4 regions of the Streptomyces sp. NPDC090025 genome follow, and region 1 is predicted to be linked to each of the others. Evidence: riboswitches for the same ligand, from Rfam matches in the RefSeq annotation. Region 1 holds a riboswitch; each other region holds the start of a gene.
What was found. Region 1 has a riboswitch for cobalamin ahead of ACIPXM_RS34730 (cobalamin biosynthesis protein). Riboswitches for the same ligand answer to the same signal wherever they lie in the genome.
Positions count from the first base shown of each region.

Region 2: it holds a riboswitch for cobalamin, as region 1 does, so the genes downstream of both, ACIPXM_RS31115 (prenyltransferase/squalene oxidase repeat-containing protein) here and ACIPXM_RS34730 (cobalamin biosynthesis protein) in region 1, are expected to answer to the same signal.
Region 3: it holds a riboswitch for cobalamin, as region 1 does, so the genes downstream of both, metE (5-methyltetrahydropteroyltriglutamate--homocysteine S-methyltransferase) here and ACIPXM_RS34730 (cobalamin biosynthesis protein) in region 1, are expected to answer to the same signal.
Region 4: it holds a riboswitch for cobalamin, as region 1 does, so the genes downstream of both, ACIPXM_RS05520 (ribonucleoside-diphosphate reductase subunit alpha) here and ACIPXM_RS34730 (cobalamin biosynthesis protein) in region 1, are expected to answer to the same signal.

Region 1 covers NZ_JBIVFL010000024.1:53,844-60,838, forward strand. The annotation lists gene ACIPXM_RS34710 (hypothetical protein) at 1-1,250, opposite strand, end outside; gene ACIPXM_RS34715 (alpha/beta hydrolase) at 1,422-2,549, opposite strand; gene ACIPXM_RS34720 (anion permease) at 2,944-4,236, shown strand; gene ACIPXM_RS34725 (hypothetical protein) at 4,253-4,474, shown strand; cobalamin riboswitch at 4,591-4,744, shown strand; gene ACIPXM_RS34730 (cobalamin biosynthesis protein) at 4,776-5,789, shown strand; gene ACIPXM_RS34735 (cobyric acid synthase) at 5,786-6,995, shown strand, end outside.
Region 2 covers NZ_JBIVFL010000018.1:75,745-82,739, reverse strand. The annotation lists gene ACIPXM_RS31125 (energy-coupling factor transporter transmembrane component T) at 1-950, opposite strand, end outside; gene ACIPXM_RS31120 (hypothetical protein) at 955-1,911, opposite strand; gene ACIPXM_RS31115 (prenyltransferase/squalene oxidase repeat-containing protein) at 1,908-4,709, opposite strand; cobalamin riboswitch at 4,899-5,033, opposite strand; cobalamin riboswitch at 5,154-5,231, shown strand; gene ACIPXM_RS31110 (hypothetical protein) at 5,370-6,809, shown strand; gene cobF (precorrin-6A synthase (deacetylating)) at 6,977-6,995, shown strand, end outside.
Region 3 covers NZ_JBIVFL010000007.1:281,339-288,333, forward strand. The annotation lists gene ACIPXM_RS19165 (short-chain fatty acyl-CoA regulator family protein) at 100-1,539, shown strand; cobalamin riboswitch at 1,632-1,865, shown strand; gene metE (5-methyltetrahydropteroyltriglutamate--homocysteine S-methyltransferase) at 2,030-4,369, shown strand; gene ACIPXM_RS19175 (hypothetical protein) at 4,478-4,654, opposite strand; gene ACIPXM_RS19180 (hypothetical protein) at 4,760-5,113, shown strand; gene folP (dihydropteroate synthase) at 5,110-6,009, shown strand; gene rpmF (50S ribosomal protein L32) at 6,083-6,253, shown strand; gene ACIPXM_RS19195 (GTP-binding protein) at 6,258-6,995, shown strand, end outside.
Region 4 covers NZ_JBIVFL010000001.1:1,178,283-1,185,277, forward strand. The annotation lists gene ACIPXM_RS05520 (ribonucleoside-diphosphate reductase subunit alpha) at 1-1,327, opposite strand, end outside; cobalamin riboswitch at 1,469-1,609, opposite strand; gene ACIPXM_RS05525 (GNAT family N-acetyltransferase) at 1,649-2,188, opposite strand; gene mctP (monocarboxylate uptake permease MctP) at 2,371-3,990, opposite strand; gene ACIPXM_RS05535 (DUF3311 domain-containing protein) at 3,987-4,241, opposite strand; gene ACIPXM_RS05540 (GntR family transcriptional regulator) at 4,480-5,244, opposite strand; gene ACIPXM_RS05545 (extracellular solute-binding protein) at 5,529-6,812, shown strand; gene ACIPXM_RS05550 (carbohydrate ABC transporter permease) at 6,896-6,995, shown strand, end outside.

The DNA of each region.
Region 1 (6,995 bases):
GCGACGGCGGCCGCGGTGTCCACCCAGAGCCAGGTCGCCTCCTCGCGGGTGAGCACCTCGGGCGCCTCCTCCGGGTCGGCGCCCTCGTACTCGGCGAGCCAGAGCAGCGCGTACGGGCGGAGCGGGGGTTCCGTGCGGGCGGCCCGGACCTCGGGTTCGGCGGGGGCGCCGACCACCCGCAGGGCCTCGAAGGCGAGGCCGCGCAGCAGGGCGTCCTCGCCGCGGGCGACGGCGAGGAGTTCGGCGACGGCGCTGGACAGCGTGCGGGCGGCCAGCCAGGCGCGGTACTCGTCGCGGGCCGGGCCGGGGGTGAGCCGGGCGCAGCCGCGCAGCATGTCCTCGGCGGACTGCTCGATGTTGCCCGCCGGGCTCTGCGCGGCGACGCAGATCTGCTCCAGCTTGACCCAGACCGCCCAGTTGCCGAGCGGGGTGAGGGTGGCGTGCCGTCCGTCGGGCGCGGTGGCCAGGGTGAGCGCGCCGACGGCGGCGAGTCCGGCCAGGGCCCAGTCGAGCAGCGTGGGCAGCCCGGGGCCGGTCGCGGGGTCGGAAGCGGAAGCGGAACCCGGGGCGGGAGCGGAAGCGGTCGCGGTGCCGGGTGCCTGGGGTGCGGTGCCGGGCGGCGGGACCTCGCAGCGCTCCTCGCGGAGCTCGTCCACGCGCTGGCCGAGCAGGTCGAGGAGCCCGGCCACGGCCACCGGTCCGGCGGAGAGCTGGAGCAGCGAGAGGACCTGGGGCACGGCCTCGACGACCTCGGCGACGGCGCCGGGCGCGGTGTCGGCCGGGGCCGGGTGGACCAGGGACCAGGCGTCGAAGAGGGCGACCCAGCCGCGCAGCACGGCGGAGTCGTCCCGGTCCCAGGCGTGCAGCCGCCAGCCGGGGCGTGCGGTGTCGCCGTGCAGCTCGATCAGTCCGGCCAGCCTGGCCCGGTCCCAGCCCGCGCCGACCTGGGCCGGGGTCAGACCGAGGGCGGCGGCGGCGCGTTCACCGTCCTGGCCGGGGAAGCCGGTGTGTCCGGTGTGCCCGGCGGGCCGGTCGACGGCCGCCCAGCGGGCGATCCGGACGGCGTCGGCGAGCACCGCCCTGGCGTGGGCGGCGAGCTCCGCGCGGGGCGGGGTGCCCTCGGGCGGCCGGGGGGCCGGGCGGGTGCGCCGGGCCGTCACGGCCTTGCGGGCGGTGGCGAGGGCCCCCGGCCGGACGAGGCGGAGTCTGGAGCCCCGCGCGATGGATTCATCGGGCTGTCGAGACGTCACGGAGGGCAGTCTTCCCGCTGACGGCCCGAAAGCCCAATCGGAATCGGCAACGCCGCCGCCACGCCCCCGGCTTCGCCCGGCCGGCCGGGTCCCGGGGCACCGCGCGGGCGGGCCGCAAGCCCTTTCCCCCGGGCGGCGCCGGGGCGGCGCCCGGCCGGTGCCGGGGAGGCGTCAGACCAGCGGGGTGAGGAAGCGGCGCAGCGCCTCCTCGTAGCGCAGCGGGTCGGCGTTCCACATCGCCGCGTGCGGGGCCTGCCGGACGGTGGTGAGGGTGACGAGGTCGGGGCGGAGTTCGGCGAGCCGCCGGGAGTGGTCGTAGGAGGCGATGGTGTCGTCCGGGCCGTGCAGCAGGAGGACGGGGACGCGCAGGGCGTCGGGGTCGGCGGCCTCCTGGAGGCGGTCGCCGTGCAGTCCGGTGCGGCCCTGGGCGGCCCGGACGGCGAGCGGGAGCAGCGGTCCTGGCACCCGGCGGGCGGCGGCGAGGTTGCGCAGGGTGCCTTCCCAGTCGAGCACGGGCGAGTCGAGGACCAGGCCGCCGATCCGGTCGCGGACGCCGGAGCTCGCGGCGGCGTGCAGGGCCATCGCGGCGCCGGTGCCCCAGCCGTGCAGGACGACGGTGCGGGCGCCGCGGCCGACGGCGAAGCGGATCGCGGCGTCGACATCGCGCCATTCGGAGTCGCCGAGATGGGCGAGGCCGTCGGGTGCGGCGGGCGCCCCGGGGTCGCCGCGGTAGGCGGGGACGAGGACCGGGATCTGCCGGGCGTGGAGGAAGGGGAGCACGTTGAGCGGGTGCTCGCGGGTGGTGCCGAGGCCGTGCAGGGCGATCACCCAGGTGGTGCGGGCGCCGGGCACGAGCCAGCCGGGCAGCGGGCCGAGCTCGCCGAGGATCTCGACGTCCTCGTAGGGCAGCGCGAGGGCGGTGCCGGGGGTGCCGCGGTGCAGCTGGGGGGTGAGCCGGACCCGGGCGCCGGGGCCCGGGGTGCCGAGCTCGACCCGTTCGAGGCGGCGGACGACGGTGTCGGCGGTGTGCGGCACCCGGTCGAGGACGGGGCCGATCACCGCGTGCAGATCGGTGCCCTCGATCCCGTACGTGCCGGGGCGCAGCGCGGCGATGCTGCGGGTGAGGGTGATCCGGCCGGGTGCCGTGGCGTGCACGGTGAGCCGGGGGTCCCCGGGGAAGGGGCGTCCGGACGGCACCGCGAGGGCGACGTCGCTGGCGTACCGGCCGGCCGCCACCGCGGCCGCGCCGAGACCTATCACTGTGGTGACGGCCGCTGCCGTCGCTGTAGCCGGGCGCACGCTCCCAGTGTCGGCAGCGGACCGTCGGCCTGCCACCGGGCGGGCCCGCCCGGGGTGACGTGCGTCTCCCCCCGGGAGCCGTCGGGGGGTCGTCCGGGGGCCCGCGCCGGGGCGGCCCGGCAGGCCGTGGCGTCCATGGGGTGATACGGGACGGCGGTGGCGAAGTCGGTCCTGGAGTGCGGTGTCCGGTATTCGCCGGTATTACCCGGGGTCGCACCTGTTCGCATCGTGGACAGCGGGCGGACACCCGCGCGCGCCCGAGGGGACGGAGGAGAGGAAGCGGAATGAGCCAAGCCTGGATCGGGCAACCCCACCGCCCGGCTCAGTTCATCTTCCGTTCACCCAGGTTGCCTACGTTCAACGCGCCACTGACGTCAAACGATTGCCTGGGTAAATGGAACACATCACGCTGCTGCTCGCGATTGTGGTCGTGACAGCTCTCGTGTTCGATTTCACGAACGGTTTCCACGACACCGCCAACGCGATGGCGACGACCATCTCGACCGGTGCTCTCAAGCCCAAGACGGCGGTGGCCATGTCCGCCGTGCTCAACCTCGTCGGCGCGTTCCTCTCCGTGGAGGTCGCCAAGACGATCTCCGGCGGCATCATCAACGAAGAGGGCATCCGCACCGAGGTGATCTTCGCGGCGCTTGTCGGCGCCATCCTCTGGAATCTGCTGACCTGGCTGCTCGGCCTCCCGTCGAGCTCCTCCCACGCACTCTTCGGCGGTCTGATCGGCGCCGCGGTGATGTCGGCCGGCTGGTCCGCCGTCAACGGCCCGACCATCGTCACCAAGGTCCTCATCCCGGCCGTCGCCGCGCCGATCGTCGCCGGTCTTGCCGCCATGGCGGCGACCAAGCTGACGTACAAGATCAAGGCCAACCCCGAGGCCAGGGCGACCGCCAAGGGCTTCCGGGCCGGGCAGATCGCCTCCGCCGGTCTGGTCTCGCTCGCCCACGGCACCAACGACGCCCAGAAGACGATGGGCATCATCACCCTCGCGCTGGTCACCCAGGGCGTCGTCGCGCCCGGCGCGAACCCCCCGCTCTGGGTCATCGTCTCGGCCGGTGTGGCCATCGCGCTCGGCACCTACCTCGGCGGCTGGCGCATCATCCGCACCATGGGCAAGGGCCTCACCGACCTCCAGCCGCAGCAGGGCTTCGCCGCCCAGACCAGTGCCGCCACGGTCATCCTGGCCTCCTCGCACCTCGGCTTCTCGCTCTCCACCACCCAGTCCTGCTCGGGTGCCGTGATGGGCGCCGGGCTCGGCCGCAAGGGCGGTGTGGTCCGCTGGTCCACCGCCACCCGGATGTTCGTCGCCTGGGGCCTCACCCTCCCGGCCGCCGGTCTGGTCGGCGCCGCCGCCGAGTTCCTGACCAAGCAGGGCACCTGGGGCATCGTCGCCGTCGCGATCCTGCTCGTCGCCGGTTCCGGCGTCATCTGGTCGCTGTCCCGCCGCAAGCCGGTGGACCAGCACAACGTCACCGCCGACGACCTCGACCACCCGGGCGCCCCGGCCCCGGCCGCCGAGCCCGCGGGCGTCGTGACCACCGCCATCGCGGCCGTCACCCCGCCGCCCCCGGCCGGCACCTTCGCCGCGGTCACCGGCCAGGACCTGCGGACCACCATCCCCACCCCGAACCCCGCGGACCCCGCCGCTCCCCCGGCCCCCGCCGCCGCGGTCTGAGGAACTGGAACCACACATGAAGATCGACTGGGCAGCTCTCGGCTCCGTCTTCGGAGTCAGCCTCGTGGCGACCGTCGCCCTCGTGGGCCTGTTCACCCTGGGCATCGTCGGCCTCGCCAAGCAGGAGGAGGCCGCCGCGAGCGGCGGCTCCGCCGCACTGGCCCGCACCGGCGCCTACGTCTGCTTCGCGCTCTGCGCGGCGGCCGTGTCGTACGGCATCTATCTGATCGTCGCCTGATCACCCTAGGCGCACGCACACCACGGCGGACGGCCGGCACCCCACGGTGCCCGCCGTCCGCCGTGTCTGTGGCGCTCCGCACAGCGACTCCTCGCAGGTCAAGGGTGAGTTGACGGCTGTTCGCACAGCGTGGTGGACTGCCGGGGCCATTTACGGCGGCATGAAGAGGAAGTCCGGTGCGATTCCGGCGCGGTCCCGCCACTGTGACCGGCCTCGGGGACACCCCTGGCGCCGGGAGTCAGGAACTCTGCCGCCGGTCACGTCGAGCCAGGGCGCGGACCCTGAGTGAGGACACTGCGCCATGCCCGGCCGCGGCCCCAGACCCGCCTCCGCCTCCGCCAGCACCCTCTTCGCGTACGGAGCGGCCGCCGGTCTCGCCGTCGACCGGCTGATCGGCGATCCGCGCCGCGGCCACCCCGTCGCCGCCTTCGGCCGGGCCGCGAACGCCGTCGAACGCCGACTGCACCGCGACCACCGCGGCTGGGGCGCCCTGCACACCGCCGTCTGCGCCGGATCCGCCGTGGCCCTCGGCGCGCTCGCCGCCCGGACCGCGCGCGGCAGCCGTGCCGCCACTGTCGCCGTGACCGCCGCCGCCGTCTGGGCCGTGGTCGGCGGCACCACCCTCGGCCGGGAGGCCCGCGCCATCGGCGGGGCGCTCGCCGCAGGCGACGAGGAGGTGGCCCGGGAGCGCATCCCGCACCTGTGCGGCCGTGACCCGCAGGCCCTGGACGGCCCCGCGATGGCCCGCGCCGTCGTCGAGTCGGTCGCCGAGAACACCTCCGACGCGGTCGTCGGCGCCCTCGTCTGGGGCGCCGTCGCCGGAGTGCCCGGGCTGCTCGGCTTCCGCGCCGTCAACACCCTGGACGCCATGGTCGGCCACCGCTCACCGCGCCATCTGCGCTTCGGCTGGGCCTCCGCCCGGCTCGACGACCTGGTCGGCGCGCCCGGCGCCCGGCTCACCGCCGTGCTCGCCGCGGTCGCGGGCGACGACCCGCGCGGCGCGCTGCGCGCCTGGCGCACCGACGCCGCCCGGCACCCCAGCCCCAACGCGGGCCCGGTGGAGGCCGCGTTCGCCGGGGCGCTCGGAGTACGGCTCGGGGGCACCCTCGCGTACGGCGGCCGGGTCGAGCACCGGCCGGTCCTGAACGGCCGCGGCCGGGCCGTCGAGGTGGCCGACATCGAGCGGGCGGTCCGGCTGTCCCGCCGGGTGACCTGGCTGACCCTGGCCGTCTGCGTGGGCGGCCGGACCCTGATGAGCACGGCACACAAGCTCACGGCACACAAGCGCACGGCGCGGAAGCGGAGGACGACGTGAGGGGTGGCGGACTGCTCGTCGCCGGGACGACCTCGGACGCGGGCAAGAGCGTGGTCACCGCCGGGATCTGCCGGTGGCTGGTCCGGCAGGGCGTCAAGGTCGCCCCGTTCAAGGGACAGAACATGTCCCTCAACTCCTTCGTCACCCACGAGGGTGCCGAGATCGGCCGCGCCCAGGCCATGCAGGCGCAGGCCGCCCGGGTCGAGCCGACCGCGCTGATGAACCCGGTGCTGCTCAAGCCGGGCAGCGACCGCTCGAGCCAGGTCGTCCTGATGGGCCGGCCGATCGGCGAGATGAGCGCCCGCGGCTACCACGGGAACCGGCAGCAGGAGCTGTTCGAGCCGGTGATGAGCTGCCTGGAGGAGCTGCGCAGCACGTACGACGCGGTGATCTGCGAGGGCGCGGGCAGCCCCGCCGAGATCAATCTGCGGCGCACCGACATCGTCAACATGGGGATCGCACGGGCCGCGCGGCTGCCCGTCGTGGTGGTCGGCGACATCGACAGGGGCGGGGTCTTCGCGCAGTTCTTCGGCACCACGGCGCTGCTCGCGCCGGAGGACCAGGAGCTGGTCGCGGGCTATCTCGTCAACAAGTTCCGCGGTGACGTGACGCTGCTCGAACCGGGCCTCGGCATGCTGCTCGGGCTGACCGGGCGGCGCACCTTCGGGGTGCTGCCGTACGCCCACGGGCTCGGCATCGACGAGGAGGACGGCCTGCGGGTGTCGCTGCGGGGCGCGGTGCGCGAGTCGGTGGTGGCGCCGCCGGTCGGCGCGGACGTGCTGCGGGTCGCGGTCTGCGCGGTGCCGCTGATGTCGAACTTCACCGACGTGGACGCGCTGGCCGCCGAGCCGGGCGTGATCGTCCGCTTCGTCGACCGGCCCGAGGAGCTGGCCGACGCCGACCTGGCGGTGGTGCCCGGCACCCGGGGCACGGTCAAGGCCCTGGCCTGGCTGCGCGAGCGGGGCCTGGCCGACGCGCTGGTCCGGCGGGCCGCCGAGGGCCGCCCGGTGCTCGGGATCTGCGGCGGGTTCCAGGCGCTCGGCGAACACATCGAGGACGAGATCGAGTCGAAGGCGGGCGCCGTCGACGGGCTCGGACTGCTGCCCGTACGGGTCAGGTTCGCGGCCGGGAAGACGCTTGCCCGGCCGGTCGGCGAGGCGCTCGGCGAGCGGGTCGAGGGGTACGAGATCCACCACGGCGTCGCCG
Region 2 (6,995 bases), on a different contig from region 1:
CACGGGTCCGGCCGGTACAGCGTCCGGGTGACCCGCCGCCCGCCGAGCCGCAGCCCCGCCACGCACAGCAGCGCGCCGACGCCCATCGCCGGGAGGCCGAGCGCCTTCGGCGCGGTCGCGTCCAGGAGCCCGTACGCGCCCGTGCACAGGCCGCACATGCCGAGCAGCATCAGCGCGCCGGTCGCGCGGCGCGAGGCACGGGTGGCCGTACCGGCCCGGCCGTAGCCGCGCGAGTCCATCGCTGCGGCGAGCCGCAGCGAACGCTCCAGGGCGTCCTCAAGAACCGGCACCACGATGCCGCGCAGCGCGCGCAGCCCCTTGGACCGCCCGGCCCGCAGCCTGCGAGCCCGGTTCACCCGCTGCACGCTCTGCACCAGTTGAGGTGCGACGCTGATCGACACCGTGACGGCGACGCCGAGTTCGTACAGCGCACCGGGCAACACCCGAAGCGCCCGCTTGGGGTTGGCGAGGGTGTTCGCGGCGCCGATGCAGCACAGCATGCAGGCGAGCCGCAGGCCGTCGGTGGCCGCAGAGAGCAGGGCCTCCAGGGAGACGGGGCCGCCGATCTGGATGCCCGCGTACCAGTCGGGCGTCGGTATCCGCGGCAGCGAGAACAGGAAGTGGTCGTGCGGGGTGATACCGGTCGCGAACACCGCCCGGAACACCACCCGGATCGCCACCACCGTCAGCGCCAGATACAGGTAGTACTTGAAGCCCCGGGCCCACGGGGCCTCGGTGCGCCGCAGCGAGATGACGTAACCGAGGACCGCGAGGACGAGGAAGAGCAGCAGCGGGTTGTTGGTCCGGCTGACCGCGGTGGCAAGGGCGAGCGCCCAGATCCACCAGGCCACCGGATGGAGCGTGCGCGGCAGCCGCCGGCCGCCCGGGTCCACCGGCAGGGCGGACCCGGGCGGCCCGGCGGCGGCCGCCGTGGTGTCGGTGTGCGGCACCCGGCTACTCCGAGGCGCGGCGCTTCGCCGCGTACCAGGCGGCGCCGCCGATGAGCAGGACCAGCGCGCCGGTCGCGACGGCGGGCAGGTAGGAACCCACGTCGTGGGCGGCGTCGGCGGCCGGGGCCGCGTCGACCACCCGGGGTCCTGCCGTCCCGGCCGCCGCGGCGGCCGACGAGCCGGTCGCGGTCGGGGTGGCGGTCGCGGTGGCCGACGGCGTCGGGCTGGTGATCGTCGCGGTGGGCGTGGGCGTGGGCGTGGGCGTCGCCGACGCGGTCGGCGTCGGGGTCGGCGCCGGTGTGGTCGGGTCGGCGGGCGGCGGGTTCTCGGGCGCCGGGCCGGTGTCGGTGCCCGGGGGCAGCGGCGCGGCGGTCCTGGTGTCCCGGGGCGCGGGCTTCGCGCCGCCGGTGGGCCGGGAGTTGTGGGCGCGCAGCTGGTCGGGGGTGACCCGGGGCCGCCCCTGGGTGCCCTCGATGTTCGTCGCGCCGAAGATCCACAGGTCGACGCTGCCGGGCTTCGGCTTGTAGAGCATGGCGCCGAGCTGGCTGTACTCCCAGGTGTTCCGGCCCGGGTCGGCGTGCCAGTACGACCAGTACGCGGTCGCGGGCGGCGTCAGGACGCAGTCGTCCTGCTGGGGCGTCGGGTACTGCCGGCCGCCCTGGTGGCCGCTGTAGCCGATCCGGCAGATGAACGCCGGTCCGTCGTGGCCGGTGCCGGTGGTCCGCCAGCCGCCCTGGTTGAGCAGCTCGTACCCGGTCGTCGGCGTGGTGCCGCAGGACCGGTAGACCGGCCCGCCCCAGGAGCTGAAGTCGACCGCGAGGACGACCCCCGAGGTGGTGGTGCACCGCCCCATCGGCTGCGGCGCCGCACCGGCCGGGGCCGCGGTGGCGGCAAGGGCCGCCACCGTGAGCCCGAGGGCGGCTGCCGTACGGGCGAGGGCGCCCGCGATCCGGCCGCTCATCGGGCCGTCCCGCCCGCGCGCCGGCGGCGGGACCCGCGGACGACCGCCCAGCCACCGCCCACCAGGACCGCGGCCGCCGCGGCCAGCGCGCCCACCTGGGTACCGGTGGCGGCCAGACCGCCACCGCCACCGCTGCCGCCCGAGCCGGAGCCCGAGCCGGGACCGCCGTCCGCGCCGCCGTCCTCGCCGGGCGTGACGATCACCGGGGCGGACGCGGACGGGCTCGCCGTACCGCTGGGCGTCGGCCTCGGCGCCGTACCGCTGAGGTCACGGTCGAGATGGGCGAAGGACACGCCGTCGGTGCCGCCGAGGGCCTGCGTGGAGGCCCGGACGTCCGAGCCCTGGGTGTCGCCCTTGGCGGTGTCGAAGCCGCCGTCGGTGTTCTGCCGCTCCCGCAGGAACGCCCGCGCCTTCGCGATCTGCTTCTGGTACTTCGGGGCGTCGAGGGCCAGGCCCTGGATGGCGAGCGCGGTGGAGTTCACCGAGTTGCCGGAGGCGCCGGGGAAGCCGCCGTCCGCGTACTGCCGGCCGGCCAGCCAGCGCAGCGCCTTGTCGACGGCGGCCTGCGAAGCGGTGTCCGGCAGCAGGTCCACGGCCATCGCGGCCATCGCGGTGGAGTCCACCTCGTCGCCGCTCGGCACCACCAGCATGCTGCCCCAGGCACCCGAGGAGCGCTGCAGGCTCTTCAGGTACGCGACGGGTCCGGCGGCCGCGGTGGACTCGCCCGCGCGCAGCTGGGCGATCACCCCGAGCGACTGGTCGAAGACGGAACTGGCGTTGGTGTACGCGCCGCTCGCGGCGCACGGGCGGCCGGTGTCCGGGGTCTTCGCGGCGCAGGTCTCGGCGGCGAGCGCACCGATCAGGTCCTGCCCGCCGAAGGCGCGCGGGTCACGGCCGACGGCCTGAGCGGCCAGCGCGGTCTTGCCGATCGCGCCGCCCACCGGGTGCGCGGTGCCCACCCCGGTGTAGTCGTTGACGGTCCGCCCGACGCCGTCCTTGCCCCGCTCGTCGAGGAAGTCGACGACACCGCGCAGCGTCGCGTCGTCGGTGCCGGTCGCGGCCAGCGCGTACGCCAGGTCGATGGTCAGGCCGAAGTCGGCCCGGCCGGTGGGGTCGGCGGCGTAGTAGTGGCCCTGGAGGAGCCGGCTCGGGCCGGTCAGGTACGCGGTGGCCTTGGCCAGGTCGGGGGCGGGACCGGCGGGCATGACCGGGGCGGGCCAGGTCGGCCGCGGCGTGGTCGGCTTCGTCGGCTTCGGCGTGCCGGTCGTCGGGGTGGGCGTCGGGGTCGGGAACGTCGGCGGGGTCTGCTTCTCGGCCGTGAGGCGCAGCAGATCGGTCCTGGCACCGGCGATCACCGCGGGACCGGTCGACATGATCCGCGCGACCGGGTCCTCCTCCTCGAACGCGAAGCCGCCGCCCGCGAGTTGCTGCTTCGACAGCCAGGAGACGGCGGCGTCGGCCTGGGCCGTGTCACCGAGCGCGCGCAGCGCCTGCGCGGCCAGACCGGTCGCGTACGGGCTGCTCGACATGGAGTAGTACACGGCGGGCAGGCCGCCGGTCGCCATGTCCGACTGGGCCTTGCGCAGGTAGTCGCGCCCGTCCTTGACGGCCTGCGGGTGGCCGCCGGCGCGCAGCAGCGCCATCACGGCCAGTCCGGTGGCCCCGGCCTCGCTCTCGCAGGACTGGCCCGGCGCGATGAGCATGCTGGTGAAGCCACCGTCGTCGCACTGGAACTCGGTGAGCCGGGTCACCGCCTCGGCGGGCACCTTGACCCCGGCGCCGGTGAGCGCGATGACGGCGAGCGCCTGGCCCTCGTTCTTGCCCGCGGCGCGGCCGCTGACCGGGAAGTCGCCCGGCGCGGAGCAGTTCGGGTTCTCCTCGGTCCTGCCGGTGACGCAGACGTTCTTGACGAGGTCGTCGAGGAGGTTGCGGCCGCCGAACGATCGCGGGTCGCCACCGGTCGCCTCGGCGACCAGCGCGAGCCGGGCCGCGGCCGTCGAGTTCGGCCCCTTGCCCGCGTCGGCGGGGTAGGCGTACGCGTCGGTGTGCTCGGGGCGGGCGAGGACGCCCGCGACCTTGGCGGCGGCGGCGCTCTTCGGGTCCTGGGCGGCCAGCGCGAGGGCGTCCTCGACCGTCGCCTGGTAGCTCAGCTCGGCGTCGATCTCGTCGACGACCCGCTCGCCGTCCTTCAGCCGTCCGGTGAGCCAGCGGGTCGCCGCGGGCAGGTCGACCTGCCCGGCCGGCACCTGCGGGACCGGCGGCACCGACGGGTCGGGCGCGGGCGTCACCGCACCGGCCCTGACGTCGTCGGGGGAGAAGCTCGGGCCGCCCTTGGTGCCGCCGATGTCGGTCGCGCCGAACACCCAGGCGTCCACGTCGCCGGGCTTCAACATGCGGGACATCGCACCGTAGTTGCTGTACTTCCACTTCTTCTGGCCCGGCGCGGCCGTCCAGTACGACCAGTAGGCACTGGCCGGCGGAGTGACCTGGCACGCCTCGGCGGCCCGGGTCGGGTACTGGGTGCCGCCCGCGAAGCCGCCGGTGCCGATCCGGCAGATGAAGGCGGGGCCGTCGTGCACGGTACCGGTGGTGGTGAAGCCGCCCGTCCACAGCAGCTCGTAGCCGGTGGTGGGGGTCGCGTCGCAGCCCCGCTCGACCTTGCCGCCGAACGGACCGAAGTCGACGGCGACAATCGCCCCGGTGGTGGCCGTGCACCGCCCGATCGGATCGGCCTGCGCGGCCGGGGCCGTGGTGAGGAAGCTCACGCCGGTGCCGACGGCCAGGAGTGCGGCCGTCAACCCGGCGACGAGACGCCCGGGCGCTCTCGTCCGTCGCCCTCGCTGCGTCGCCTGTCCGCTGTGCACGGCCCCTCGTCTCTGCCGTACGGGAGGGAACGCGGCGACGCGTCCCGGGAGCGGCGACGCCGGGGGAGACGCCGTGGGACGGGGACGGCCACGCCGTAGTCCGCGACGGCGATCTGTGCTCGATGGATCACTTTCCCGAGCCCCAGGTGCTCCGGCTCGCCCGGCGGTGCCGGGCCTACGGTTGCGGGTCAGCTCCGGTTTCGGACCGGATTCCCCTGGGACTGAGTGCTTATCAGCGGGAATGGAACACGGATTCGCCCCGGGCGTCAAGACCACCCCCTCACCTGCGGGTTCACGGTGCCCGGTGACCCGGTCCCGTCGGTGGCCGTTCGGTGGCGGTCCGTGCCGCGCTGGGGTAGCGTCCCGAATCGCCAGAGGGGGGAACCCGGTGAGATCCCGGGGCTGACGCGCAGCGGTGTGGCACGGACCAGTGGTCCGTGGCGAGCCCGAATGCCCTGACGGCACGGAAGCAACAGAGAGCCGTACCACGCGAATTCGGATGGCGGCCCCTGGCCCGGCCGTCCCGTCGCCGCAGTGGCGCCTGGTCCGCGATCCGGCCGGAGGTCGGCGTCCGCCGACTTCAGGAGCAGGTCCATGTCCCTTCCCCGCACGGCCCGTCCGGCCCGCCCGTCCCGTACGGCCCGCCGTCTCGCGCTCGTGGCGCCCGCCGCGTTCGGCGCGTTCGCGCTCTCCGTCCTGCCCGCCTTCGCGACCTCCACCCCCGCCCAGATCGCCACGTCGAAGACCAACGGCGTCGCCTACCTGAAGACCCTCCAGGCGGCGGACGGTTCCTACGCCGGATCGGGCCTCTCCAACGAGTGGGCGTTCAGTGCCTTCGCCGCCGCCGGTACCGCCGTCGTCGACGTCGCCCCCGGCGGCGACACCACGAAGAACGCCCGCACCGTCTACCGCAACCTGCTGTCGACGGCGGCCTGGCCGTCCGCCTCGCCGGTCGTCACCGACTACGAGCGCGGCGCCCTCAACGCGTACGCCGCAGGCATCGACCCGGCCCGCGTCTCCGCCTCGCGCAACCTGGTCGCGAACATCTACGGCTACTGGCAGACCGCCGAGCCGGGCTACTTCGGCCCCTCCGGCAACTTCAACGGCACCGTCTTCGCGGCCCTCGCCCTCGGCGGCGCCAAGACCCAGGCGGGCGGCAACCGGGTGCCGCAGGCGCTCACCGACGCGATGGTCGGCAAGCTCCGCGCCAACCAGCACAACGACGGCGGCTGGACCTACCAGAAGGTCGAGGGCAACCCCACCGGCCTCGCCTCCGCCAGCGACATCGACATGACCGGCGCCGCGATGGCCGCCCTGTGCGTCTCGGGCGTCCCGAACACCGACACCGACGTCGTGCAGGCCAAGGACTTCCTGAAGGGCAAGGTGGCGGACCTCACCGGCGCCTTCAACTCGCTGTACGGCGTCAACACCAGCTCCAACGGCTGGGGCATCGCCGGACTCAACGCCTGCGGATTCGACCCGCAGTCCACCGAGTTCACCACCGTCAGCGGCAAGACCCCGGTGGACTTCCTGCTCGCCAACCAGTACAAGCCGGCCGGTGGCTTCAAGTACAAGCCGACCGACACCAGCCCGTCCGCCTACTCCTCCATCGACGCGCTGCGCGCCGTCGCGGGCGGCGGCTTCACCACCGCCCCGCCCGTCCCCGTCACCCCCGGCGCCACCCGCTGGGTCGCCCAGTCCGGCTTCACCGCCGGCACCGCCACCAAGCTCGCCCTGACGGTCGACGACGGCGCGGGCAACCTCAAGGTCTGCTCCGTCTCCTTCACCCCCACCGGCACCACGACCACCCTCGGCGCGGTCCTCGACGCGGCGATCGGTGCGGGCGCGCCCGCGGGCTGCGTCACCGCGGTGACGCCGTCCTCCGGCACGGGCGCGGTCACGAACCTGAACGGCAAGGCCAACAGCGGGTCGGACACCTGGAAGGTGAGCGTCGACGGTTCGGCGTTCGCGGGTGCGGCGCGCGAGAAGGTCATCGGCGTGGGCGACACGATCGCGCTGCGCTGGGGCGCGTGACGGCATGACGATGTGACGTCGTGGCGCCGCCGACGGTGTGACGCCGCGAACGGCATGACGCCGTGACGGGTCGGCGGGGCGGGCGCGCTGAGTGGGCGCCCGGCCCGCCGGGCCGGCCCGGCCCGGCCCCGGGACCGCGGCGGCCCCGGACCACGAGGAGAGAGACCATGACCCCCGCACCGCGCA
Region 3 (6,995 bases), on a different contig from region 1:
CATGCGAAGGCTGCGAATCTGCGAATTTTGCGAAATCTGCGGATGCTACCTTCGCAGCCCAGGGTGAGCCGAGGAACGAGCGGAGAGGAGCCCGGCGCGATGGCACGGCCGGCCGGACGGAAGATCTACGCCCACGCGAAACTGCGCAGGCTGCGCCGCGAGCGGGGCATGAACCAGGTGGAGCTGGCCCGGGCCCTGGGGCTGTCCACGAGCTATCTCAATCAGCTTGAACACAGTCAACGGCCGCTCACCGCACCGGTGTTGTTGCGGATCGCGGAAGTCTTCGGCGTCGAGCCGGAGTTCTTCTCCGAGGCGGGCGAGGAGCGGCTCGCGACCGATCTGCGCACCGCGCTCGGCGACGAGGCGTGCGGGGTCGCCGTCCCGCCGGAGGAGATCGCCGACGTGGCGCGCGACCATCCCGAGCTGGCCCGCGCCCTGGTCGCCCTGCACCAGCGCTATCGGAGCGCCTCCGAGCAGGTCGCCGCGCTGGCCGCGCCGGAGGACTCGGCGGGTCTGCTGCCGGCCGAACCGCACGACGAGGTACGGGACTTCTTCTACGCGCACCACAACCATTTCGCCGCTCTGGAGGCGGAGGCCGAGCGGACCGCCGAGGCGCTGGGGCTCGGCGTGGCCGGGCGGGCCGGGCGCGCGGCCGACGCGCTCACCGGCCGGCTCGCGGCCCGGCACGGGGTCACGGTGGTCCAGGCGGGTCCCGAACGGGCGGCGGACGCGCGGCGTTTCGACGCGGCCAACGGCCTGCTGCTGCTCTCGCCCTGGCTCACCGAGGGACAGCGCGCCTTCCAACTGGCCACCCAGCTGGCGTTCCTGGAGCACGGGCCGCTGCTCGACGCGCTGGTGTCCGCCGCCGGGCTCGCGTCGCCGCAGGCGGAGGGACTGGCCCGGATCGGCCTCGCCGACTACTTCGCGGGCGCGGTGCTCATGCCGTACACCGTGTTCCACACGGCGGCCGAGCGGGTGCGCTACGACATCGAACTGCTCCAGGCGCTGTTCGGCGTCGGTTTCGAGACGGTCTGCCACCGGCTCAGCACGCTCCAGCGGCACGAGCGGCGCGGGGTGCCGTTCTCCTTCCTGCGGGCCGACCGCGCGGGCAACATCTCCAAGCGGCAGTCCGCCACCGACTTCCACTTCTCGCGGTTCGGCGGCACCTGCCCGCTGTGGACGGTGTACGGGGCGTTCTCGGCGCCCGGCCGGATCCTCACCCAGGTCGCCGAGATGCCCGACGGCAAGCGGTACTTCTGGATCGCCCGTACGGTGACCCGCGGCGGCTTCGGCCATCACGCGCCGCGCGCCGAGTTCGCCGTCGCCCTCGGGTGCGAGCTGCGGCACGCGTCCCGGCTGGTGTACGCGGAGGGCGTCGCCCTGCACGAGCCGTCGGCCGCCACGCCGATCGGCCTGGGCTGCCGGATCTGCGAGCGCCGGGACTGCGCCCAGCGGGCCCGGCCGCCGGCCGGTGGCGGTCTCGCCGTCGACCCCGACCGGCGCACCCATGTGCCGTACCCGGTGGTCGCCGACGGCTGAGCGTGGCGCCGGGGAGCCGGCCCCTCCCCCATGTCGTCTCATTCTTGCGTCCGAATAGTGGGAATAGCTCGCCGCAGGGCGATCCGGGCCCCTAGTCTGGCCGGGCAGCTGGTTCGCCCCGTCCGCCAGGCGGGATGCGTCGCAAGAGGGAACCCGGTGGGAATCCGGGACTGCCCCGCAGCGGTGAGTGGGAACGACCGCCGTCATACGCACTGGGTCCGACGTACCGGGCCTGGGAAGCGACGGCCAGTAGGAAGGCCCGCCGGGTTCGCCCCGGCAGGACGTGCCCGCGAGTCCGAAGACCTGCCCGTTGCCCGCGCCCGGACGATTCCGTGTGCGGCCATTCCGGTGACCTCGTGGGCGGGTCGGCGTACACAGCGAGCGGCAGGTCCGGGCGTCTCCCGGACGTGGGCCGCACGTTCTGTCGTTCCCTTCGCGTCCGCTTCCCTCGCCGGGATGTTCCTGGACACAGCTCGCGAAGGAGAGTTCCGTGACAGCCGAGCCCGCAGCCGCGGCAGTACGCGCCACCGTGTACGGCTACCCCCGCCAGGGGGCGAACCGTGAACTGAAGAAGGCGATCGAGGGGTACTGGAAGGGCCGGGTCAGCGCCGACGCCCTCCGGACCACGGCAGCCGACCTGCGCCGGTCGAACTGGCGGGAGCTGGCCGACGCCGGGCTCACCGAGGTGCCGACCGGCGACTTCTCGTACTACGACCACATGCTCGACACCAGCGTGATGCTCGGCGCGATCCCCGACCGGCACCGCGAGGCCGTCGCCGCCGACACCCTCGACGGCTACTTCGCGATGGCCCGCGGCACCCAGGACGTGGCGCCGCTGGAGATGACCAAGTGGTTCGACACCAACTACCACTACCTGGTGCCCGAGTTGGGCCCTGACACGGTGTTCGCCGCGGACTCCGGCAAGCAGGTCGCCGAGCTGACGGAGGCCCTCGCGCTCGGGCTCACCGCGCGGCCGGTCCTCGTCGGCCCGATCACCTATCTGCTGCTCGCCAAGCCCGCGCCGGGCGTGGCCGCCGACTTCGAGCCGCTGACGCTGCTCGACCGGCTGCTCCCGGTGTACGCGGAGGTGCTGGCCGACCTGCGCGCGGCGGGCGCGGAGTGGGTCCAGCTCGACGAGCCCGCCCTGGTCCAGGACCGCACCCCGGCCGAGCTGAACGCCGCCGCCCGCGCCTACCGCGACCTCGGCGCGCTCACCGACCGGTCCAAGCTGCTCGTCGCCGGCTACTTCGGCCGGCTGGGCGAGGCCCTCCAGGTCCTCGCGGCCTCCCCCGTCGAGGGCCTGGCGCTCGACTTCACCGACAGCGGCGCCGCCAACCTCGACGACCTCGCCGCCGTCGGCGGTCTGCCCGGCAAGCGGCTCGTCGCGGGTGTCGTCAACGGCCGCAACATCTGGATCAACGACCACCAGAAGTCCCTCGCCACCCTCGGCACCCTGCTCGGTCTCGCCGGCCAGGTGGACGTGGCGGCCTCCTGCTCGCTGCTGCACGTCCCGTACGACGCCGCCGCCGAGCGCGACATCGACCCGGAGATCCGCGGCTGGCTGGCCTTCGCCCGGCAGAAGACCACGGAGATCGCCGTGCTCGCCCGCGGCCTGTCGCAGGGCACCGACGCCATCGGCGCCGAACTGGCCGCGAACCGGGCCGCCCTGGCCTCCCGCGCGAACTCCCCGCTCACCCGCGACCCGGCCGTCCGGGCCCGCACCGCCGCGGTCACCGACGCCGACGGCCGCCGCGCCCAGCCGTACCCGGAGCGGGCCGCCGCCCAGCGCGCCCAGCTCGGCCTGCCGGTGCTGCCGACCACCACCATCGGCTCGTTCCCGCAGACCGACGAGCTGCGGGTGGCGCGGGCGGACCTGCGGGCCGGGCGGATCGACGCCGCCGGGTACGAGGAGCGCATCAAGGACGAGATCCGCGAGGTCATCTCCTTCCAGGAGAAGACCGGCGTCGACGTCCTCGTGCACGGCGAGCCCGAACGCAACGACATGGTCCAGTACTTCGCCGAGCAGCTGACCGGCTACCTCGCCACCCAGCACGGCTGGGTCCAGTCGTACGGCACCCGCTACGTCCGCCCGCCGGTCCTCGCCGGGGACATCTCGCGGCCCGAGCCGATGACCGTGCGCTGGACCTCGTACGCCCAGGCGCAGACCGACCGGCCGGTGAAGGGCATGCTGACCGGGCCGGTCACGATGCTCGCCTGGTCGTTCGTCCGCGACGACCAGCCGCTCGGCGAGACCGCCCGGCAGGTGGCGCTCGCGCTGCGCGACGAGGTCAACGATCTTGAGGCGGCGGGCACTTCGGTGATCCAGGTCGACGAGCCCGCGCTGCGCGAGACCCTGCCGCTGCGGGCCGCCGAGCACGCCGCGTACCTGGACTGGGCGACCGAGTCGTTCCGGCTCACGACCAGCGGGGTCCGGCCGGACACCCAGATCCACACCCACATGTGCTACGCCGAGTTCGGTGACATCGTCCAGGCCATCGACGACCTGGACGCCGATGTGATCAGCCTGGAGGCCGCGCGTTCCCACATGCAGGTGGCGGACGAGCTGGCCGAGCACGGCTATCCGCGCGAGGCGGGCCCCGGTGTCTGGGACATCCACTCGCCGCGGGTGCCGAGCGCCGAGGAGGCCGCCGGGCTGCTGCGGAAGGGCTTGGCGGCGATCCCGGCCGAGCGGCTGTGGGTGAACCCCGACTGCGGCCTGAAGACCCGCGGTTGGGCCGAGACCCGCGCCTCCCTGGAGAACCTCGTCGCCGCCGCCCGTGACGTCCGCGCGGAGCTGGCGGAGCTGACGGACGGGACCGCCAAGGGCTGACGCCCCCGCCGGTCCGGGTGGGACGCCCGCCGCGTCCCGCCCGGACCACCCCCTGCCGGACACCAGCGGCGCGGCCCGGCCGACGCGGTCGCGCGGCGACGGGAGGTCTCAGGTGGCGAAGGCCCGGAAGGGCGCGAAGGGGCCGAGGCCGCGGCAGGTCCTGGTCGACGGGCGGCCCATGGTGGTCCTGACGCCGAAGGAGTACGCCGATCCGGTGGCCCTGCGTCGCCAGCTGGGCGATCTCGGCGCCCGGCTGCGGGTGGTGAGCGACACGCTCCGGGACACCACCGGATTCCTCGCGGCGCTGGTCGCCGCGCTCGACGCGGAGCCCGGGGCCGGGGCCCGCGCCGCCCCCGCCGAGAGCCGTTCAGAAGCCCGAAGAAGGACGACATGCCCACCCATCCACCGGCCCACCGCGTCGAGGTGCTCGGCCCGCCGGGCGACCGGCACGACGAGATCCTCACCCCCGCCGCGCTCGCCTTCCTGGCCCGGCTCGACGCGGCCTTCGCCGAGCGCCGCCGCAGGATCCTCACCGCGCGCCGGCACCGCCGCGACCTGCTCGCCTCGGGCTCGCCGCTCGGCCTCCCCCGCGCCACCTCGGGTGTCCGCGACGACCCGCACTGGCGGGTCGCCCCACCGGCCCCCGACCTGACCGACCGCCGGGTGGAACTCATCGCCCCGCCCACCCCGCGGGCGGCCGCGAACGCGCTCGGCTCCGGCGCCCGCCGGACGGTGGCGTCATGAGCGGCGTCGGCCACGGGAAGCGCCGTACCGTCGCGGGGCTGCCGGACTGGGACCGGTGCGCGGTGATGGGGGTCGTCAACGTCACCCCTGATTCGTTCTCGGACGGCGGCAGGTGGTTCGACGCGAGCACGGCCGTGAAGCACGGGCTCGACCTGGTGGCCGAGGGGGCGGATCTGGTGGACGTGGGCGGTGAGTCGACCCGGCCCGGTGCCTCGCGGATCGACGAGGGCGAGGAGCTGCGCCGGGTGATCCCCGTCGTACGGGATCTGGCCGCCGAGGGGGTCCTGGTGTCCGTCGACACCATGCGGGCCTCCGTCGCGGCGCGGGCGGTGGCGGCCGGGGCGGTGCTTGTCAACGACGTCAGCGGCGGCCTGGCGGACCCCGCCATGGTCCCGGCCGTGGCGGGCTGCGGCGTCCCGTTCGTGGTGATGCACTGGCGCGGCTTCAGCCACGACATGAACCGCCGCGCCGTGTACGGCGACGTGGTCGCGGAGGTCGTCGGGGAGCTCGGGGCGCGCGTCGAGGCCGTGGTGGCCGCCGGGATCCCGCCGGAACGCCTGGTGGTCGATCCGGGGCTCGGTTTCGCCAAGCACGCGGCGCACGATCTCGCGTTGGTGGCGGGGCTCGGGGCGCTGTGCGCCCTTGGGCGTCCGGTGCTGGTCGCCGGTTCCCGGAAACGGTTCCTCGGGCACGTGCTGGCCGACGCGGACGGCACCCCGCCGCCCGCGCACGGCCGGGACGCGGCGACGGCGGCGCTGTCGGCGATCGTCGCGCGCCAGGGCGCGTGGGGGGTGCGGGTGCATGACGTACGGGCGACGGCCGACGCGGTCAGGGTCGCGCGGGCGCTCGCCGCGCCGGAGCCGCCCCCGCTCCGTCCCGGCATACTCTCGAATTGAACATGGCATCCATTTTCATATAGCCTCCTTCGTGATCCGCCCCGCCCTGCCCCACCTCAACGGAGGAGTCCCCATGGCCGTCCCCAAGCGGAAGACGTCCCGCAGCAACACCCGTCACCGCCGCGCCCGGTGGAAGGCACAGACGTCCCAGCTCGTGCCGGTCACGATCGACGGTGTCGTCCACCGGGTGCCGCAGCGCCTCGTGAAGGCGTACGAGCGCGGCCTCGTCCGCCCGGAGGGCTGAGCGCGTGGACCCGGCGGACCGGCGGCTGCCGGTGACCGTGCTCTCCGGTTTCCTGGGCGCGGGCAAGACCACGCTGCTCAACCATGTCCTGGCCAATCGCGAGGGCCTGCGGGTCGCGGTGATCGTCAACGACATGAGCGAGGTCAACATCGACGCCGCTCTCGTGCGCGGGGGCGGCGCGGCGCTGTCCCGCACCGAGGAGCGGCTGGTCGAGATGACCAACGGGTGCATCTGCTGCACCCTGCGCGACGACCTCCTGGAGGAGGTGGACCGGCTCGCCCGCGAAGGCCGCTTCGACCATCTGTTGATCGAGTCCAGCGGCATCTCCGAGCCGATGCCGGTCGCCGCCACCTTCTCCTTCGCCCGGGACGACGGCGCCACCCTCGGCGACCTGGCCCGTCTCGACACCATGGTCACCGTCGTCGACGCGGCGAACTTCCTGCCCGAACTCGCCGACGGGGACGAGCTGGTGGCGCGCGGAATCGCGCCGTACGAGGACGACGAGCGGACCGTCAGCGATCTCCTCGTCGACCAGGTCGAGTTCGCGGACGTCATCGTCCTCAACAAGCTCGATCTGACCGGCCCGGACGAGGCCGCACGGCTGCGCGCCACGCTCGCCCGGCTCAACCCGGAGGCCCGGATCGTGCCCGCCGTACGGGGCCGGGTGGCGCTCGAACAGGTCCTGGGCACCGGGCTGTTCGACGTGGAGCGCGCCCAGCAGGCCCCGGGCTGGGTGAAGGAG
Region 4 (6,995 bases), on a different contig from region 1:
CGCCGTCGTCCGTGACCTCGATGATCTCGGTGCACAGGTTCGAGGAGTGCACGACCGAGCCGGGCTCGGCGGTCTGGTTCGCGGTCCGGTTGGAGGCGTCCTTGAACGTCATCCAGCCGTTGCCGGTCTGGGCGAGGGTACGCATCATCCGGCCGTACAGGTCACGGGCCGGCATGGTCTTGCGGGCCAGGCCCGCCGCCTCGGCCTTGACGTACGCGGCGTCGAACTCGGCGCCGTACAGGTCGACCAGCTCGGGCACGTCCGACGGGGAGAACAGCGACCAGTCGGCGTCCGCGTTCACCCGGCGCATGAACTCGTCCGGGATCCAGTGCGCCAGGTTCAGGTTGTGGGTGCGGCGGGCGTCCTCGCCGGTGTTGTCGCGGAGCTCCAGGAACTCCTCGATGTCCGCGTGCCAGGTCTCCAGGTAGACCGCGGCGGCGCCCTTGCGGCGGCCGCCCTGGTTCACGGCGGCGACCGAGGCGTCCAGGGTCTTCAGGAACGGCACGATGCCGTTGGAGTGCCCGTTGGTGCCGCGGATCAGCGAACCGCGGGCGCGGATGCGGGAGTAGGCGAGGCCGATGCCGCCCGCGTGCTTGGAGAGCCGGGCCACCTGGTGGTAGCGGTCGTAGATCGAGTCCAGCTCGTCCTGCGGGGAGTCCAGGAGGTAGCAGGAGGACATCTGCGGGTGGCGGGTGCCCGAGTTGAACAGGGTGGGGGAGGACGGCAGGTAGTCCAGCCGGCTCATCAGCCCGTACAGCGCCGACACCTCGTCGAGGGCGCGCGCCGAGTCGTCCTCGGCGAGACCCGCGGCGACCCGGAGCATGAAGTGCTGCGGGGTCTCGATGACCTTGCGGGTGATCGGGTGGCGCAGCAGGTAGCGCGAGTAGAGGGTGCGCAGACCGAAGTAGCCGAAGCGGTCGTCGCCCGCCGGGTCGATCGTCGCGTCCAGCCGGTCGGCGTGCAGCGCCACGAAGTCGGCGGTGCGGTCGGCGATCAGGCCCTCGCGGTGACCGACGGCGACGGAGGCGGAGAAGCAGACCGCGCCCTGGCCCGCCGCCTCGTCGGCGATGGTGCGGGTGAGCAGCCGGGCGGCGAGCCGGGAGTAGGCCGGGTCCTCGGCGATCAGACCGGCGGCCGCCTCGGTGGCCAGCTCGCGCAGCTCCGCCGCGTCCGAGCCGGCGTGGCGGCCGCGCAGGGCGGCGGCGGCGACCCGGCCGGGGTCGGTGTCCGGGAGATCGGCGGTGAGATCGGTCAGGGTGCGCAGCAGCGCGGTCCCGGGTCCGTCGTTCTCGATCGCTGCGGCCGGATCGGCGGGCGCGATGGTCACGTGGGGGCTCTCCCTCGCTCGGCTCGGGGCCAGGAGGAAGGGCGGTGGAGGGCGGGCGGCCACCACCGGAAACCGGCAGGGCTGCGCCGCGTCCACCGGCCCACTCCGCGAGGCCCGGACGTCTGTGGCACCCGGAACGGAAGGACCGGGCGCGCTGTCGGCAGGTCTTCGGACTCTCTCCGTGCGAAAGCGCACGAAGTGCACCGTTGCGGGACAGTTCCGGATTTCCACCGGATTCCCCTGCGACGACAGCGAGGACGAGCATACATGTGGGGGGCGCCCATCGCGGCACCCCCCACATGTTGTGTGTCGCGAGTCCCGCTACAACTCCAGGGCGTAGCACATCAGCACGAAGGAAGGCCGCTCGGGTACCGGCGACCAGTCCCGCTCCGGCGTGCGCCGGAAGCCGAGCCGCTCGTAGATCCGGTGCGCGCCGCGCATCCCCGGCTGGGTGGAAAGGACGATCGCGGAACACCCCGGGACGGCCCGCGCGCGCTCCACACAGGCCCGCACCAGCGCCTCGCCCGCGCCCCTGCCGCGGGCCGCGTGCCCGACCGCCAGCATCCGGATCTCGGCCTCGCCCGCCCGGGCCCGCTCGCCGAGCAGACCGGGGGCCGCGACGAAGGTCACGCCGCCCAGGACGGTCCCGGCCCCGGCCCCGTTCTCGTCCTCCTCGGACACCGCCCCTTCTTCCACCGCCACCAGCACCTCGGCCACCTCGGCCCGGGCGGCCACGTCGCGCAGGTGGACCAGATAGCCGTCGTCCGCGGCCAGGTGCCCGTCGTCGACATAGGCCCGGACGGTGAGCTCACCGAGGGTGTCGTACTCCTCCGGCCGTACCGCTCTGATCGTGAAGTCCATGCCCGCAGTCTGCCGCGCCCGCGCCGCACCGCGCGCCCGGCTCCCGCCGGACTTCGCACGCCCGCAACACTCCGTACGTCCACGGCGGTCCGTACGTCCACGGCGGTCCGTACGCCCGCAGCACAAGGCCGCCGGGCCCCTGGCGGGGTCCCGGCGGCCTGGGCCGTGCGGCGCGCCGTGGCTCAGTGCCCGGCGCCGACCTTCGGCAGGTCGGTGACGCCCGCGTCGCCCGCGTCCGCCGTGTAGTCCGACGGCGAGGTCTCGTCGACGCCCTCCGGGGCCTTGAGGGCCCGCAGGACGAAGGTGAGGACGACGGTGACCACGACGTTCAGGACGAACGCGGTGAGGCCGATGTAGCCGATCTCGCCGATGCCCGGGATCTCGGCGGAGGAGCCGCCGAAGTGCTTCTGGGTCGGGCTCGCCACGCCGTACGCCGCGGCCGTGCCGTACACCATGCCGACCGCCCAGCCCGCGAGCAGCGCCCAGCGGTGCATCCAGCGGGTGAACAGACCGCCGACCAGGGCCGGGAAGGTCTGCAGGATCCAGATGCCGCCGAGCAGCTGGAAGTTGATGGCGACGGTCTTGTCCATGGTGAGGACGAAGACCAGGGCGCCGACCTTCACCAGGAGCGACACCAGCTTGGAGACCTTGGTCTCCTGCGCCGGGGTCGCGTCCGGCCTGATGAAGTCCTTGTAGATGTTGCGGGTGAACAGGTTGGCCGCGGCGATCGACATGATCGCGGCCGGGACCAGGGCGCCGATGCCGATGGCGGCGAAGGCCACGCCCGCGAACCAGTCGGGGAACATGTTCTCGAACAGCTGCGGGATGGCGAGCTGGCCGTTGGTGACCTTGACGCCGGCCGCGATGGCCATGAAGCCGAGCAGCGCGAGCAGGCCCAGCATCAGCGAGTACAGCGGCAGGATCGTGGTGTTGCGGCGGATCACCTCACGGCTCCGGGAGGAGAGCGTCGCGGTGATCGAGTGCGGGTACATGAACAGCGCGAGCGCCGAGCCGAGCGCCAGCGTCGCGTACGTCCACTGGCCCGCCTCGCCGGGCACCAGGGCGCCCTTGGGCTTGCCGGTGGCCGGGTTGACCGTCGCGTACGCCTCGCCCGCCTTGGCGAAGATCTCGTCGAAGCCGCCCAGCTTGATCGGGATGTAGATGATCGCCACCGCGATGACGATGTAGATCAGGGTGTCCTTGACGAAGGCGATGAGCGCCGGGGCGCGCAGACCCGAGGAGTACGTGTACGCGGCGAGCACGCCGAACGCGATGAGCAGCGGCAGGTCCTTGACGAACCAGTTGGTGTCCTCGCCGCCGCCGACGCCCATCACGTCCAGGACGGCCTGGATGCCGACCAGCTGGAGCGCGATGTACGGCATGGTGGCGAGGATGCCGGTGACGGCGACCGCGAGGGACAGGCCCTTGGACCCGAACCGGCCCCGGACGAAGTCCGAGGTGGTGACGTAGCCGTGCTTGTGCGACACCGACCACAGGCGGGGCAGGAAGGTGAAGATCAGCGGGTAGACCAGGATCGTGTACGGCACGGCGAAGAAGCCGGCCGCGCCCGCCGCGTAGATCGCCGCGGGGACGGCGACGAAGGTGTACGCGGTGTAGAGGTCGCCGCCGAGCAGGAACCAGGTGACCCAGGTGCCGAACGAGCGGCCGCCCAGGCCCCATTCGTCGAGGCTGTGCTCGTTCTCGGCCTTGCGCCAGCGCGCGGCCAGGAAGCCCATGACCGTGACGGCCAGGAAGAAGAAGACGAAGACGCCGAGCGCCACACCGTTCACGCCGTCGTTCATCGGGCCGCACCCCCCTTGCGGGCGCGCTGGTCACGCTTCCACAGCGTGTAGGCGAGCATGGTGAGCGCGGTGGAGATGACCACCCACAGCATCTGGTACCAGTAGAAGAACGGCACCCCGATGAAGGTGGGTTCGACCTTCGCGTACGAGCCGACCCAGAGCATCGCGACGAACGGCGCCGCGAGGCAGACCGCGATCACCACTCTGACCGGTGTGATGACCGGTTGTTTCCCTTGTGCGGCTTCTGACATGGTGAGACCGTCCCCTCGCTGATCACCTCGTAATGCCGAGGAAATGTAGGCGACGGTCTCGCCGTTAGGAACCCCTGTCCGTATAACGGATACGAGTGTGTCAGTCGGGGCAGGTCAGGGGCGTCGGAAGCCGCCGGGACCGGCCGCGACCGGGCACGGCGATCCGCCCGGATCCGCGCGGGTTACAGCTGAATTCCGCCCGGATCCGCGCGGGTCGCAGCTGAATTCCGCCCGGAATTCAGTCGTTCGGCCGCTGGAGGCGCGCCACGAACTTGTAGCGGTCGCCCCGGTAGACCGAGCGCACCCACTCCACCGGCTCGCCGTTGGCGTCGAGCGAGTGCCGCGAGAGCATCAGCATCGGCAGGCCGACGTCGGTGCCGAGCAGCCCGGCCTCGCGCGGGGTGGCGAGGGAGGTCTCGATGGTCTCCTCGGCCTCGGCCAGGTGGACGTCGTACACCTCGGCGAGCGCGGTGTAGAGAGAGGTGTACTTCACCAGCGAACGGCGCAGCGCGGGAAAGCGCTTGGCCGACAGATGGGTGGTCTCGATGGCCATCGGCTCGCCGCTGGCGAGGCGCAGCCGCTCGATCCGCAGCACCCGCCCGCCGGCCGTGATGTCGAGCAGTCCGGCGAGGGTGTCGTCGGCGGTGACGTAGCCGATGTCGAGGAGCTGCGAGGTGGGTTCGAGGCCCTGGGCGCGCATGTCCTCGGTGTACGAGGTGAGCTGGAGGGCCTGCGACACCTTGGGCTTGGCCACGAAGGTGCCCTTGCCCTGGATGCGCTCCAGGCGGCCCTCGACGACCAGTTCCTGGAGGGCCTGACGGACCGTGGTGCGGGAGGTGTCGAACTCGGCGGCGAGGGTGCGCTCCGGCGGGACCGGGGTGCCCGGGGGGAGAGTTTCGGTCATGTCGAGCAAGTGCCGCTTGAGCCGGTAGTACTTGGGTACGCGCGCGGTACGGGTGGCGATCGCGCCCTCCGGTTCGGTGCTCCCCGCGTCCGTGGCCATAACCTGCCTCTCCGACTGCTGCGCTGCTGCCGTCACCGGCTCCTCCGTCTGTCGCGGCTCACATGGTGGCACGGACCGGTCACGGGTCGTCGCCCTCCCTCAGGTGTCGGTCCGATAACGGACCCGACTGCCCTTCTTATACACCCTTGACACCCCTAAAGGTCTAGGCCAAGCTCCGGGTACTGGTCTAAACCATTAAAGACCAGGTCCCAGCCCCACAGCATCACTCGACGTATGTCTTCGCGCCGTGGGAGGGGGGAGCAGGCATCCCTGAGGAGGGTGGCGTGAAGCGCAAGCTCATCGCGGCGATCGGCGTCGCGGGCATGATGATCTCCGTCGCGGCATGTGGTGGTTCCGACGACAAGGGTGGGGCGAACGCCGGTGGCGACGCCAAGGAGCTGACCGTCTGGCTCACCGTCGACGCGCAGAACAACTGGCCGGAGCTGGTCAAGGCCGCCGATGACGCGGTCGCCAAGAAGCACCCCGGCATCAAGATCAAGCACGAGTACTACGGCTGGCCGGACAAGAACACCAAGCTCGACGCGGTGCTCGCGACCGACAAGGCCCCGGACGTTGTCGAGATGGGCAACTCCGAGATGATCTCGTACATGGCCAAGGGTGCCTTCGCCGAGGTCGACCCGTCGAAGTTCGAGAACTCCGACAAGTGGCTGGACGCGCTCAAGGACTCGGTCACCTACAACGGCAAGACCTACGGTGTCCCCTACTACGCCGGTGGCCGCGTGGGCACCTGGCGCAAGGACATCGCCGCCGAGGCGGGCGTCAAGGCCGCCCCGAAGACCTGGGCCGAGCTGACCGCCGCGCTCGACGCCATCCAGCAGAAGAAGGGCGACAAGTTCAGCGCCTGGTACCAGCCGTCGCCGGACTGGTACGCCGCGATGTCGTTCGTCTACGAGGCCGGTGGCTCCATCGCCAAGCAGGACGGCGAGAACTGGAAGGCCAACCTGTCCTCGGCCGAGTCCGTCAAGGGCCTCACCGAGTACAAGAACATCGTCGACAAGTACATGCACGGCGACAAGACGAAGGACGAGTCCGACCGTCCCGTCGTCTTCGGCCAGGGCAAGTCCGCGACGATCTTCGCGGCCGGCTGGGAGGGCGCCACGTCCGCCACCCCGGAGAACGACAAGGTCGGCGGGCTGAAGGACAAGCTCGAGAACTTCGTCATGCCCGGCCCGTCCGGCAAGAACCTCCCCGTCTTCCTCGGCGGCTCGGACCTGGCCATCCCGGTCAAGTCCAAGGCGCAGGGCGCGGCGGCCGAGTGGATCGCGGCCTTCACCGGCGCCGAGGGCCAGAAGGGCCTCGTCGCCAAGGGCAACCTGCCCAACAACAAGGCGGACCTCGCGCCGCTGAAGAACGACCCGGCCACCGTCGTCCCGGCGACCGCGGCCGAGTCCAGCTGGTTCGTCCCGACCGCCCCCGGCTGGGGCCAGGTCGAGAAGGCCCAGACCCTCAAGACGATGCTCATCGAGATCGCCAACGGCAAGAAGTCGGTCGAGCAGGCGGCCAAGGACGCCGACGCCGCGATCGACAAGGTCATCAACAACAAGTGACCTAGCGCCGCAGGGCCCCGTCCGCGCGACGGCGGGGCCCTGCGCCTGCCCGTACCACAAGAGGGACCGCCGAGGAGCACGGGATGAGTGCCGCAGAGACAACCACCGCGAAGGTGCCGCCGGTGCGGCAATCACCACCGGCCGGAGAGAAGACCGGCAAGCCCGCGCCCCGCGGCGGGAAGT